Regions from separate parts of the Streptomyces sp. NPDC085931 genome, predicted to be linked through region 3. Evidence: riboswitches for the same ligand, from Rfam matches in the RefSeq annotation. Region 3 holds a riboswitch; each other region holds the start of a gene.
The links. A riboswitch is a leader RNA that binds a small molecule or an ion and turns the genes downstream of it on or off. The one in region 3 is predicted to bind thiamine pyrophosphate.
Positions count from the first base shown of each region.

Region 1: linked by a shared signal. The riboswitch ahead of thiO (glycine oxidase ThiO) and the one ahead of thiC (phosphomethylpyrimidine synthase ThiC) in region 3 are both predicted to bind thiamine pyrophosphate.
Region 2: linked by a shared signal. The riboswitch ahead of ACIGAN_RS13480 (thiamine ABC transporter substrate-binding protein) and the one ahead of thiC (phosphomethylpyrimidine synthase ThiC) in region 3 are both predicted to bind thiamine pyrophosphate.

Region 1 is NZ_JBITSK010000021.1:62,615-67,325, reverse strand. It holds gene pknB (Stk1 family PASTA domain-containing Ser/Thr kinase) at 1-932, opposite strand, end outside; gene ACIGAN_RS32865 (thiazole synthase) at 1,018-1,815, opposite strand; gene thiS (sulfur carrier protein ThiS) at 1,818-2,018, opposite strand; gene thiO (glycine oxidase ThiO) at 2,015-3,184, opposite strand; TPP riboswitch at 3,182-3,293, opposite strand; gene ACIGAN_RS32850 (NAD(P)/FAD-dependent oxidoreductase) at 3,483-4,711, shown strand, end outside.
Region 2 is NZ_JBITSK010000005.1:507,892-512,602, reverse strand. It holds gene ACIGAN_RS13490 (ABC transporter ATP-binding protein) at 1-247, opposite strand, end outside; gene ACIGAN_RS13485 (ABC transporter permease) at 247-1,911, opposite strand; gene ACIGAN_RS13480 (thiamine ABC transporter substrate-binding protein) at 1,887-2,924, opposite strand; TPP riboswitch at 3,049-3,154, opposite strand; gene rlmN (23S rRNA (adenine(2503)-C(2))-methyltransferase RlmN) at 3,179-4,285, opposite strand; gene ACIGAN_RS13470 (phosphatidate cytidylyltransferase) at 4,421-4,711, opposite strand, start outside.
Region 3 is NZ_JBITSK010000004.1:474,649-479,359, reverse strand. It holds gene ACIGAN_RS10945 (metallophosphoesterase family protein) at 1-27, shown strand, start outside; gene ACIGAN_RS10940 (hypothetical protein) at 211-1,080, shown strand; gene thiC (phosphomethylpyrimidine synthase ThiC) at 1,380-3,164, opposite strand; TPP riboswitch at 3,157-3,346, opposite strand; gene ACIGAN_RS10930 (YibE/F family protein) at 4,104-4,711, shown strand, end outside.

The DNA.
Region 1 (4,711 bases), on a different contig from region 3:
AGTGCGCGCGGGATGACGCTCGTGCGGTCGTCGGCGTTGTCGTGCCCGGCCGCCAGCGCCTGCGGCGGCACCGAGTCCAGCTGCTCCTCGCTCAGCCGGCCGCGTCCGTCGCGGACCTGGGCGAGCAGGGCCACGGCGTCGTGGGGGCGGATCTCCGGCGTGCGGGCGGTGGCCGAGGCGACCATCTCGTCCAGCTCGTAGGCCAGGCCCGGCACGGCGGCCGAGGGCGGCGGGACGTCCTCGTGCAGGTGCTTGTACAGGATCACGGCGGGGGAGTCCCCGTCGTGCGGCTTGTCGCCGGTGAGCATCTCGTAGAGCATCACGCCGCACGCGTAGACGTCGACGCGGGGGTCCGCCGTGCCGTTCTCTATCTGCTCGGGGGCGAGGTACGAGACCGTGCCCAGCACCGTGCCCGTGGTGTTCGTCACCGTGTCCACCGCGCGGACGAGCCCGAAGTCGGCGACCTTGACCCGGCCGTCGTCCCCGATCAGGACGTTCTCGGGCTTCATGTCGCGGTGCACGAACCCGGCGCGGTGCGCGGCGCCCAGGGCGGCCAGCACCGGCTCCAGGATGTCCAGCGCGGCCCGCGGCTGCAGCGCCCCGCGCTCGCGCAGCACGTCCCGCAGCGTGCAGCCGGCGACGTACTCCATGGCCAGGTAGACGTACGAGCCGTCGGTGCCCTGGTCGAAGACCTGCACCACGTTCGGGTGGGCCAGCCGGGCCACCGACTTCGCCTCGCGGATGAACCGCTCGACGAACGAGGCGTCGACGGCCAGAGCCGGGTGCATCACCTTGAGCGCGAGGACCCGGTCCAGGCGGGTGTCCACGGCCCGGTAGACCGTGGCCATCCCGCCGACCGCGATCCGCGCGTCGACGCGGTACCGCCCGTCGAGCACCTGCCCGACCAAGGGGTCCTGAAGGGTCGTGTCCACGCAGGGGAGTCTACGAGCCACGACCGACAGCCCCGCCCCACCGGCGGATCCGGGGCGGGACTGCAGCCGTCCTGTGACGTCCGCCCTACCGGAAGGCGGGACGCTCCGGATCCAGCACGGCCATGCCCTCGGCCGGCGACGACGCCTCGGCGAAATGCCGCCGCGGGATGCGCCCGGCCCGGTAGGCCAGCCGCCCCGCCTCCACCGCGTGCCGCATGGCGCCGGCCATCAGCACCGGCTCCTGCGCCCGCGTCACCGCCGAGGCGAGCATCACGCCCGCGCACCCCAGCTCCATGGCGAGCGCCGCGTCCGACGCCGTCCCGGCCCCCGCGTCCAGGATCACCGGCACGCGCGCGTGCTCGACGATCAGCTGGAAGTTGTGCGGGTTGCGGATGCCGAGCCCGGAGCCGATCGGCGAGCCGAGCGGCATGACCGCGGCGCAGCCCACGTCCTCCAGCTTCCGGGCCAGCACCGGGTCGTCGTTGGTGTACGGCAGCACCGTGAACCCGTCGTCGACCAGCGTCTCGGCCGCCTCCAGCAGCTCGATCGGGTCCGGCAGCAGGGTGCGCTCGTCGGCGATGACCTCCAGCTTGATCAGGTCGGTGCCGAGGGCCTCGCGCGCGAGCCGGGCCGTGAGGACGGCCTCGCCGGCGGTGAAGCAGCCCGCGGTGTTGGGCAGCACCCGGATCCCGAGCCGGTCCAGGACGGACAGCACCGAACCGTGCACCGAGGGGTTCACCCGGCGCATCGCGACCGTCGTCAGCTCCGTCCCGGAGGCCACCAGCGACCGCTCCAGCACGTCGAGGCTGGGCGCCCCGCCGGTGCCCATGATCAGACGGGAGGTGAAGGTCGCACCCCCGAGGACGAACGGATCGTCGGCCATGGTCAGCCTCCTTGGACGGCGGTGAGGACCTCCACGCGGTCCCCCTCGGTGAGGGGCGTGGACGGCCACTGGGCGCGCGGGACGACGGTTTCGTTGAGGGCGGCGGCCACTCCCGAGGGCGAGGCGGTGAGCGACTTCACGACGGTGTCGAGAGCCGTGCCGGGCCGGACGTCCCGGGGCTGACCGTTGACGGAGATGTTCATGCGGGCTGCTCCGTGAGTGCGGTGACGGTGCTGAAGCGCTTGGGGGTGAACGGACGGGCCTCCTCGGGGAGTTCACCCGTGACCAGGGCGTGGGCCAGGGCGTCGCCGGTGACCGGCGTGAGCAGGACGCCGTTGCGGTGGTGCCCGGTGGCCAGCAGCAGGCCCTCCAGGCCGGTCGGACCGAGCAGGGGCGCGTTGTCGGGGGAGCCGGGGCGCAGTCCGGCCCGGGTCTCGGTGAGCGGCAGCTCGGTGATGCCCGGGACCAGCTCGTGGGCGTCGCGCAGCAGCTCGTACACGCCGCCCGCGGTCACGGTGGTGTCCCAGCCGAGCTCCTCGCTGGTCGCCCCGACGACCAGTTCGCCGTTCTCCCGCGGCACCAGGTAGACCTGGCCGCCGCGCACCACCGCGCGCACCGTCCGGCTCAGGAACGGCCCGTGCCGCCCCGGCATGGCCAGCCGCAGGACCTGGCCTTTCACGGGCCGCACGGGCGGCAGCACGTCCCGCGGCACCCCCGTGAGACGTCCGCTCAGGCTGCCCCCGGCCAGCACGACCTGCCCGGCGGCCAGCGCGGTGCCGTCGGCCGTGACGGTGCCGGTGGCCCGGTCCCCGCAGACGGTGAGCCGCTCGGCCCACACCCGGTGGAACACCACACCGGCCCGCTCGCACGCGGCGACCAGCGCCCCGGCCAGCCGCCGGGGGTCGATCTGGTGATCGCCGTCCACCCGCAGACCCCCGCGCACGCCCGGCGCGAGCATTGGCTCCAGGCGCCGGCACTCGCGCCCCGACAGCCACTGGGAGTCCAGCCCCGACTGCTGCTGCAGGGCGTGCAGCTCGCGCAGATGGGCCCGGTCGTCGGCGTCCAGGGCCACGGCGAGCGTGCCGCAGCGGCGGTAGCCGAGGTCGTGGCCGGTCAGCTCGGTGAGCTCGGCCGCGAAGTCCGGGTAGCGCCGGGCGGAGGCGAGGTTCAGGCCGAGCAGGGTCTGCTCGCCGTAGTGCAGCTCCGTGACGGCGGCCAGCATCCCGGCCGCCACCTGCGCGGCCCCGCCGCCCGGCTCGGGGTCCACCACCGCCGTGGCGAGTCCGCGCTGCGCGGCCCGCCAGGCCGTGACCAGCCCGATGATCCCGCCCCCGATGACGAGGACGTCTGAGGTTCGCGTACGCGACATGGGCGTCCAGCCCCTCCCTTCGCCGGCATGACCCGGATCAGGTTCGTACGGTCGGAGGCCGCCAGCCTCCCTCTCAGCCCGGTGCGTCCGGGCTCCCGCGAGTCCTGCGCACCACCCTAGCCGGACGCCCTGCGCCGCAGTAAGGGAGCCTCCGCACGGAACCGGCCACCGAGGCGTCGTATCCGGGCCGTTTGCGGGTACCCGGACAGGCACACCCGGGTGGCGGGGCGGGCGCTGTGGAGCAGGTCACGGCGCACGGGCACTGACTGACGCAACGTCAGCTGACTATGGTGATCAGGTGAGCGAGCAGACGCAGGAACCAGGGTCGTCCGCGCCGCGGCGCGTGGTCGTGGCGGGCGCGGGCATGGCCGGTGTGCAGACCGCGGTCGCGCTGCGGGAGCGGGGCTTCGCCGGCGCGGTGGTCCTGATCGGCGCCGAGCCCCACCAGCCCTACGACCGGCCGCCGTTGTCCAAGGCCGTCCTGCTGGGCAAGTCCGAGGGCTCCGCCTTCGACGTCGACTTCGAGGCCCTGGGCATCGAACTGCGGCTCGGCTGCGAGGTGCTGGGCGTGCGTCCCGGCGCTCACGAACTCGACACCGAGGACGGGCCCGTGCCCTACGACGTCCTGGTGATCGCCACCGGTGCGGAACCGGTCCGGCTGCCCGGCGCGGAGGGCGTACCCGGCGTGCACCTGCTGCGCACCCTGGACGACGCCGAGCGGCTGCGGCCGGTGCTCGCCCGCCAGCACGACATCGTGGTGGTCGGCGCCGGCTGGATCGGCGCGGAGTTCGCCACCGCCGCGCGCGAGGCGGGCTGCGCGGTGACCGTCGTGGAGGCCGCCGAGCGGCCGCTCGCCGGGGCACTGCCCGCGGAGGTCGCCGCTCCCATGGCCGGCTGGTACGCCGACGCGGGAGCCGTGCTGCGCACGCACGCGCGCGTGGACCGCGTCGAGCCCGGCGCGGTCCTGCTCGACAACGGTGCGCGGCTGCCCGCCGGCGCGGTCATGGTCGGCATCGGGGCCCGCCCGGCGACGGCCTGGCTCGCCGGTTCCGGGATCGAGCTGGGCGGCCACGGCGAGATCGTGGCCGACGCGCACCTGCGCACGTCGGTGCCGGACGTGTACGCGGTCGGCGACTGCGCCTCCTTCCCCTCGGGGCGGTACGGCGAGCGCCTGCTGGTGCACCACTGGGACAACGCCCTGCAGGGGCCGCGCACGGTCGCCGCGAACATCGTCGGCCGGGCCACGGGCGAGCCGCCGGCCGTCTACGACCCGGTCCCGTACTTCTGGTCCGAGCAGTTCGGCCGGTTCGTGCAGTACGCCGGGCACCACGCGGGCGCCGAGCGGACCCTGTGGCGCGGCGACCCGTCCGGTCCGGCCTGGACGGTGTGCTGGCTGCGCGGCGAGCGGCTGGTCGCCCTGCTGGCGGTGGGCCGCCCCCGCGACCTGGCCCAGGGCCGCCGCCTGATCGAGTCGGGCACGCCGATGAACCCGGTGCTGCTGGCGGACCCGGCGAGACCGCTGAAGGC
Region 2 (4,711 bases), on a different contig from region 3:
GGTCCTGGAACATCAGCCCCACGCCCCGCCGGTGCGCGGGCACGCCCGCCTGGTCCCGGCCGTCGAGCGTGATCCGCCCCGAGTCCAGCGGCTGCAGCCCGGCCACGGCCCGCAACAGGGTCGACTTGCCGCTGCCGCTCGGCCCCAGCACACACACGATCTCGTGCTCGGCGACCGCCAGATCGACGGCGTCCAGCACGGCCCGCCCGCCGAAGCGGACCGTCGCCCCCGTGAGGCTCAGCAGCATCAGAACTCCCCCGTCCGGTCCGTGCGCAGCCTCTCCAGCACCAGCAGGGCCACCGCGCACACCACCATCAGAATCGTCGACAGGGCCATCGCCTGCCCGTAGTTGAGGTCCCCGGGCCGCCCCAGCAGCCGGGCCACGGCCACCGGCAGCGTCGGGTTGTCGGGCCGCGCGATGAACACCGTCGCGCCGAACTCCCCCAGCGACACCGCGAAGGCGAACCCGGCCGCGATCAGCAGCGCCCGCCGTACCAGCGGCAGGTCCACCTCCCGCCACACCCGCCAGGGCGAGGCCCCGAGCACCGCGGCCGCCTCCCGCAGCCGCGTGTCCACCGCCCGCAGCACCGGAAGCATGGTCCGCACCACGAACGGCACCCCGACCAGCGCCTGCGCGAGCGGCACCAGGATCCAGGAGGACCGCAGGTCCAGCGGCGGTTCGTCCAGGGCGATCAGGAAACCGAAACCGACGGTCACCGCGGACACCCCGAGCGGCAGCATCAGCAGCGCGTCGAAGCCGCGCACGAACCGCCCGGCGTCCCGGCGGGTGAGCGCGACGGCGGCCAGTCCGCCGACCACCACGGCGATGAGCGTGGCGGCGAGGGCGTACGACAGGGAGTTGCCGATCGCCTCGATCGGCGGGACGAGGAACACTCCCCCGTCCTCGCGGGTCAGCGCCCGGTAGTAGCCGAGTCCGGGCGCGTCCAGGGACCGCTGGACCAGCACGGCGAGCGGCAGCAGGAGCAGCAGCACGACGGTGACGAGGACCCCGCCCAGCAGGGCCCACTGCCCGGCGCCGCGCGGCCTGCGCGCGGTCACGGACGGGTCCACCAGCCGCAGCGCGGTCTCCCGCCGCCGCACGGTCCAGGCGTGCAGCGCGAGGATCGCCCCCACCGCCGCGAACTGGATCAGCGTCAGCACGGCCGCCGTGGACAGGTCGAAGATCTCGGAGGTCTGCCGGTAGATCTCCACCTCCAGGGTGGAGAAGGTGGGCCCGCCGAGGATCTGGACGACGCCGAAGGAGGTGAACGTGAACAGGAAGACCATCAGCGCGGCGGCGGCCACGGCCGGGGCGAGCGCCGGCAGGGTGACCCGCCGCCAGGCCTGCGCACGGGACGCGCCGAGCATCCGCGCGGCCTCCTCCTGCCGCGGGTCGAGCTGCGCCCACAGCCCGCCGACCGTCCGCACGACGACCGCGTAGTTGAAGAAGACGTGCGCGAACAGGATCGCCCACACGGTGGTGTCCAGCCGTACGCCCCACAGCTCGTCGAGCAGCCCCCCGCGCCCGACCAGTGCCAGGAACGCCGTACCGACGACGACCGTGGGCAGGACGAACGGCACGGTCACCACCGCCCGCAGCACCTGCTTGCCCGGGAACGACAGGCGCGCGAAGACGTACGCGCCGGGGAGCGCGATCAGCAGCGTGAGCGCCGTGGAGACCAGCGCCTGCCAGGTGGTGAACCACAGCACGTGCCGGACGTCGGACTGCGCCAGCACCTCCCCGATGCGCCCGGGGTGCCAGGCCCCGTCGGCCTTCAGACCGCGCGCGACGATCGCGGCGACGGGGTAGGCGAAGAAGACCGCGAAGAACGCGACGGGCACGGCCAGCAGACCGAGCCGCGCCGCCGCGCCCCGCGTCCGGGCGGTCACTTCAGAACGAGCGAGGTCCACGACTTGACCCACGGGTCACGCCGGTCGGCGATCTTCGCCGGGTCCATGGTCTCCGGGTCCTTCGCCTGGGGCCCGTGTTCCGTGAACTCCGCCGGCACCCGGGCGTCCTCGGTCACCGGGTAGACGAACATGTTGAGCGGCATGTCCTCCTGGAACCGCTTGCCGATCAGGAAGTCGAGGAAGGCCTTGCCGCCCTCGGCGTTCCCGGCGTTGCTCAGCAGCCCGGCGTACTCGACCTGCCGGAAGCAGGTGCCCTCGGCGACCCCGGTCGGGGCGGTGCCGGGCTTCGGGTCGGCGAAGACGACCTCGGCGGGCGGCGAGGAGGCGTACGACACGACGAGCGGCCGGTCGCCCCCCGCCTTCTTGCCGCCGGCCGAGCCGGAGAACTCCTCGTTGTAGGCCTGCTCCCAGCCGTCGACGACCTTCACGCCGTTGGCCTTGAGCTTCTTCCAGTAGTCCGCCCAGCCGTCGTCGCCGTACCGTGCGGCGGTGCCGAGCAGGAAGCCCAGTCCGGGCGAGGACGAGGAGGCGTTCTCGGTGACCAGCAGGTTCTTGTAGGCGGGCTTGACCAGGTCGTCGAAGCTGCGCGGCGGCCGCAGGTCCCGGTCGGCGAAGTACTTCTTGTCGTAGTTGACGCAGATGTCGCCGGTGTCGACGGGCGTGACGCGGTGCTTGCCCTGGTCGACCCGGTACTCGGCCTTGATCCGCTCCGAGCCCTTCGCCTCGTACGGCTGGAAGAGGCCGTTGTCGAGGGCGCGGGAGAGCAGGGTGTTGTCGACGCCGAAGAAGACGTCGCCCTGCGGGTTGTCCTTGGTGAGGATGGCCTTGTTGACGGCCTGCCCGGCGTCGCCGTCCTTCAGGACGCGGACCCGGTAGCCGGACTGCTTCTCGAAGGCGGCGATGACGCCCTTGGACGCGGCCCACGAGTCGTGGCTGACCAGCGTCACGGTCTTGGAGTCGCCGGACCCCTGACCGCCGTCGGACGACCCGCACGCGGCGAGCGTGCCGGCCATGCCCAGCCCGACGACCGCGGCCGTCAGGCGCTTCGCGTTGATGCTCACTGGATTCCTCCTGGAGTGACCAGGAGAAGACGCGGCCCTGCCCGGGACTTCCGCCGTCCCGGGCAGGGCGCAACAGCTCGAGTGGCGACCGATCTCCCTACCCAGAATGACCTGGGCCAGGTTCGGAGGGTCTGCGGCTGGTGCCGCACTCTCAGCGCTGTGGCGCTCCCCTGTCGGAATATGCAGATGTTCTTACGACGGTCAGACTACCGTTCGGTGGCGGCGAGCTGACCACACGCCCCGTCGATCTCCTGACCACGGGTGTCCCGGATCGTCACCGGCACACCGTGCGCGGCGATGGCCTCCACGAACGCCTTCTCGTCCTCCGGCCGGGAGGCCGTCCACTTCGACCCGGGCGTCGGGTTCAGCGGGATGAGGTTGACGTGCACGGGCCGGCCCTTGAGCATCCGGCCGAGCCGGTCCCCGCGCCAGGCCTGGTCGTTGATGTCCCGGATCAGCGCGTACTCGATGGACAGCCGGCGCCCGGACCTGGCGCTGTACTCGAAACCGGCGTCCAGCACCTCGCGCACCTTCCACCGCGTGTTCACGGGTACGAGGGTGTCGCGCAGCTCGTCGTCCGGGGCGTGCAGCGAGATGGCCAGGCGGCACTTGAAGCCCTCGTCGGCGAACCGGTGGATGGCCGGGACGAGCCCGACCGTCGACACGGTGATCCCGCGCTGCGAGAGCCCCAGCCCGTCGGGCTCGGGGTCGGTGAGCCGCCGGATGGCGCCGACGACCCGGTTGTAGTTCGCGAGGGGCTCGCCCATGCCCATGAACACGATGTTGCTCAGCCGCGCCGGACCGCCGGGGACCTCCCCGTCCCGCAGGGCGCGCATCCCGTCCACGATCTGGTGCACGATCTCGGCGGTGGACAGGTTCCGGTCCAGTCCCGCCTGCCCCGTCGCACAGAACGGGCAGTTCATCCCGCACCCGGCCTGGGAACTGATGCACATGGTCACCCGGTCCGGGTAGCGCATCAGCACGGACTCGACGAGCGTCCCGTCGAACAGCCGCCACAACGTCTTGCGCGTGGTGCCCTCGTCGGTCGACAGATGCCGCACGACGGTCATCAGCTCGGGCAGCAGCGCTTCGCGCAGCCGCTCCCGGGACCCGGCGGGGATGTCGGTCCACTGCTCCGGATCATGCGCGTACCGCGCGAAGTAGTGCTGCGAGAGCTGCTTGGCACGAAACGGCTTCTCCCCGACAGCGGCAACGGCCTCCTTGCGCTCGGCAGGAGTGAGATCGGCAAGATGCCGCGGCGGCTTCTTGGCTCCGCGCGGGGCAACGAAAGTGAGTTCTCCGGGTGCAGGCATAACCCTTCCAGTGTGGCAGATCGACGCCGGGTGCCCTGGCGGGAGCGGGGTGGGGGTGGTCACCTGCGGTGAGTACAACGGCGGCGAGCCCCCGCCCGGCACCGGACGGAGGCTCGCTCCAGGGATCGGTTCCGTTCAGCCGGAGCCGACGAAGAGGACCAGCAGCAGCCAGACGACCGGAGCGGTCGGCAGCAGCGAGTCGAGCCGGTCCATGATGCCGCCGTGGCCCGGCAGCAGCGTGCCCATGTCCTTGATGCCGAGGTCCCGCTTGATCATGGACTCGCCGAGGTCGCCGAGCGTCGCGCTGACCGCGACCGCGAGGCCGAGGACCAGACCCTGCCACCAGGCGCCGTCGTCGATGAGGAACTGCATGCACAGCGCGCCCACGACCATGGCGAAGGACACCGCGCCGGCCAGGCCCTCGCG
Region 3 (4,711 bases):
GTCCAGCAACTGCCGCTCCCCACGTGAACGTTCACCGGGCAGGTGCGTCCCGTCACCGGACCGAACCGGTGACGGGCCAATTTCGGTAAACCCCCTGTCACCGCCCACCGTCACCGCTCTACCATCGGCTTATCCGTAGCAGGCTCCCCTCCGTTTCTGCCCGACGGCTCGTCAGCATGCCGAGCCACAAGCCCTACGGAGCATCGGGGGATGCAGATGAACAGCGTTCCGCAGCACCTGCTGAGCGAGGACCGCCAGGAATACGAGCGGGTCCTCGATGAGGCGCTGCGCTCCGCACCACACCGCCCGGACCTGGCCGCCGTCGGACAGCGGCTCAACTCCGAACAGCTGCGCACCATGGCGCTGAACGCCACCGCGCTCATCACGGCCGCCGCGTCGGCCGAGTACCAGCACTACGTCAAGGTCCGCGACGAACTCCGCCAGCCGGCGTCGTCGAGCTCACCGTCCGTGCGCGAGTCCGGTTCCGGCGAGCCGGGCGCGAGCGGCTCCGGGCTCGCCGCCACCATGGGGGAGGTCGCCGCCGAGACCGCCGGCGCGGGCGCCGTCGCCGTCGTGGCCGTTCTCGCGCCGGTCCTGGCCGGGACCGCCGCGGCGATCTTCCTGCTCGTCGGCTACATCCTGCAGATGCTCGACCCGGAGCAGGGGTTCGCCCGGACCATGCTCACCACGGGCTGGGTGTTCGGCGCCGTGACCGCGGTGGCGATCCTCGTCGCCGCCGTGGGACTGCTGCTCACGGCCCTGCGCAACAAGCCGACGGCCGAGAACGGTCCGCACGACGCACTGCGGCGGGAGGTGGAACAGGCCAGGCAGGCCTGGCGGGACGCGCTGCTGGAGCGCGGCATCCTGCCCTTCCTGCGGGAGGCCCTCGCCGATCCGGGCGCGGCCGCCGCGCTGCACCCCACGCCCGCCCCCGCGCCGGTCAGCCGCATGCCGCACCTCGGCTACGACCGTCCGGGCTTCACCAGCCCGGACGAGGGCAGCCACGGCTCGCGGCCGAGCTTCAGCAGCCCGGACTACACCAGCCCGGACTTCGGAGGACCGGAGCACCAGCCGGAGTAGCCGCCGGGGCCGGCGCCCGCGGCTTGCGCTTGCCCAGCGGGGGCGAGCTGTCCGGAGGCGCGAGCCGGTCATCCCGGCAGCCCGGTCCTCATCGGCGTCGGAGGACCTGAGCCTCGACCCGCTCGACCGTACGGCGGCCGGAGGCAAGGGCTGCTGGAACAGCACGGCGGAGACCATGCCGGGCGTGGCGCCCATGACGCCGTCGACCACATCGATCCCATCCGGCTGTGACCCCAGGGATCTCGGGCCGGGCCGGGCTCCGCCGTGCTGTTGTCCGTGCCGCGGTCGTCAGGCCCCGGTCAGTCGGCGATCGGCAAGTACACGCGGTTGCCGCTCGCCGCGAACTCCTTCGACTTCTGGGCCATGCCCTCCTCGATCTCGCTCCGGCTGCCGCCGTGTTCACGGCGGATGTCCTGCGAGATCTTCATGCTGCAGAACTTCGGGCCGCACATCGAGCAGAAGTGGGCCGTCTTGGCGGGTTCCGCCGGCAGGGTCTCGTCGTGGAACTCCCGGGCCGTGTCCGGGTCGAGGGCCAGGTTGAACTGGTCCTCCCACCGGAACTCGAAGCGGGCGTCGGACAGGGCGTCGTCCCACTCCTGCGCCCCCGGGTGTCCCTTGGCCAGGTCGGCGGCGTGGGCGGCGATCTTGTAGGTGATGACGCCGGTCTTGACGTCGTCGCGGTTCGGCAGGCCCAGGTGCTCCTTGGGCGTGACGTAGCAGAGCATCGCCGTGCCCCACCAGGCGATCATCGCGGCGCCGATGCCGGAGGTGATGTGGTCGTACGCCGGCGCGACGTCCGTGGTCAGCGGGCCGAGCGTATAGAACGGGGCTTCATCGCAGATCTCCTGCTGAAGGTCGATGTTCTCCTTGATCTTGTGCATCGGGACGTGGCCCGGGCCCTCGATCATCGTCTGCACGTGGAAACGCTTCGCGATCCGGTTGAGTTCCCCGAGCGTCCTCAACTCCGCGAACTGCGCCTCGTCGTTGGCGTCCGCGATCGAGCCGGGCCTGAGGCCGTCACCGAGGGAGTAGGTGACGTCGTAGGCGGCGAGGATCTCGCAGAGTTCCTCGAAGTTCTCGTAGAGGAACGACTCCTTGTGGTGCGCGAGGCACCAGGCGGCCATGATCGAGCCGCCGCGCGAGACGATGCCGGTCTTGCGGTTCGCCGTCAGCGGCACGTACGCCAGGCGCACGCCCGCGTGGACGGTCATGTAGTCCACGCCCTGCTCGGCCTGTTCGATGACGGTGTCCTTGTAGATCTCCCAGGTCAGCTCCTCGGCCCGGCCGTCCACCTTCTCCAGGGCCTGGTAGAGCGGCACGGTGCCGATGGGGACGGGGGAGTTGCGCAGCACCCACTCGCGCGTGGTGTGGATGTTGCGGCCGGTGGACAGGTCCATGACCGTGTCGGCGCCCCAGCGGGTCGCCCAGGTCATCTTCTCGACCTCCTCCTCGATGGAGGACGTCACGGCCGAGTTGCCGATGTTGGCGTTGACCTTCACCAGGAACCGCTTGCCGATGATCATCGGCTCGATCTCGGGGTGGTTGACGTTGGCCGGGAGCACCGCCCGGCCCGCCGCGATCTCGTCGCGCACGACTTCCGGGGAGACGTTCTCCCGGATGGCCACGTACTCCATCTCGGGGGTGATCTCGCCGCGGCGGGCGTACGCGAGCTGGGTGACGGCCTTGCCGTCCCGGCTGCGGCGCGGCTGGCGCGGCCGTCCCGGGAAGACGGCGTCGAGGTTGCGCAGGCCGCCACGGGGTGAGGTGTGCTTGATGCCGTCGTCCTCGGGGCGGACGGGGCGGCCCGCGTACTCCTCGGTGTCGCCGCGGGCGATGATCCAGTTCTCGCGCAGCGGCGGCAGGCCCCTGCGGACGTCGGTCTCGACGAGTGGATCGGTGTACGGGCCGGATGTGTCGTACAGCGTGACCGACTGCCCGTTGGTGAGATGCACCTGACGGACCGGCACGCGCAGGTCGGGGCGGGTGCCCTCGACGTATGCCTTGTGCCAGCCGATGGACTTCCCGGCCTCCGCGGACTGTCCGTCCTGGATGGAGGCAGGCGTGCGTACGTCCTTGTTGGTCATGAGACCTACTCCCTACGCCGGCATTACCCGGTAACAGGTTCGGCGGTCGACGCAGCGGCTTCCGTCTGCCGACGTTCCGTGTGAAACATCACTCGACTTCGGTGATGTTTCATGTGAAACATCGCTGGGACGGAGGTCAGCGCCCTCTCAGCCCGGTGCTCCGAGCTCCCGCGTGTACAAAAAGGTGCCTCCACGCTAGCGGCAATCTTGGCGCGGTGAACAGAGGGCCCCCGTCGTTCTTGCGATGATCGGTCGGTGACCACGACACAGCGTCCCCCGTACCCTTCGCCCGAACCGCCCCGCGGATCCGGCGCCGGACACGGCAACGGCCCTGGTGACGGCCGAGAGGCCGCCGCCGGGCACGGGCCTGCCCAGGGGGCGGCCCGCGGGCCTGCCCGGGGTCAGGAGCGCGGGTACGGGCCGGACTCGGCTTTCGGTGATGACCGTTTCGGCGCCGCGGCCTCCGGTGCGGCTTCCCGTACGACTACCGGCACGGCTACCGGTACCCCTTCCGGTACGGCCTCCGGGCGAGAGAACGGCGGGTACGCGCCGCGCGACGGTGGCCCGTTCCGGGCGGGCGACGATGGTCGCTACGGGCCGGGCGACGGCAGGCGTTCCACGCCCGGCGGCGGTGGCGGTGGCGAGTACGGGTCGGCCGACGGCGGTGACTACGGATCGGCCGGTGGCGGTTACGGTCACGGCCACGGTGGCGGTGGCCGATTCCGTCCGGGCCCCGGTGACCGCCAGGGCGACGGTGCCGGTGGCGGCTACGGCCCGGGCTCCCCGGGACCGGGTTCCGGCCCCGGGGGCGGTGGGCAGGGCCCCGGTCCGGGCGGCGGTGGTCACGGCGCCGGCGGAGGCGACGGGCACGGCCACGGCTCCGCGTCCGGCGGCGGACATGGGCACGCGCACAGCCACGGTCCGGCCTCGCCCGTCTCGATGCATCTGCGCAAGGTCATCGCGGCGATCCTGATCCCGTTCGCGGCAGCGGTGCTGGTCGGTCTCGCCGTGCTGTGGCCCGGCGGCGCCCCGCCGCACGAGCGCACCGGCGTCGGTTTCGACCGGCAGACCCAGCAGGCCACGGTCACCGAGGTCGTGGACATCAGCTGCAAGGAGGCCGGTGCCTCGGGCGTCCCGCCGACGGGCGACACCTCCACCGCCGAGGGATCCTCCGCGGTACAGCAGGAGAACGGCACCTGCAAGCGGGCCACCATCCGGGTCGACAGCGGCAAGGACAAGGGCCGCACGTTCACGGAGATCGTCCAGCCTGACCAGTCCCGCCAACTGCGCGAGGGCCAGGAGGTCGTGGTCGCCTACGAGCCCTCGGCGCCCCGGGACCTGCAGTACTCCGTCACGGACGTGAACCGGCGGATGCCCCTCGCGCTGCTCGCCGGCATCTTCGCGCTCGCGGTGGTCGCCGTCGGCCGGCTGCGCGGGGTGATGGCCCTGGTCGCGCTGGCCATCAGCTTCCTGGTCCTGAACCTGTTCATCCTGCCCGCGATCCTCCAGGGCTCGAACCCGCTGGTCGTGGCGGTGGTGGGCGCGAG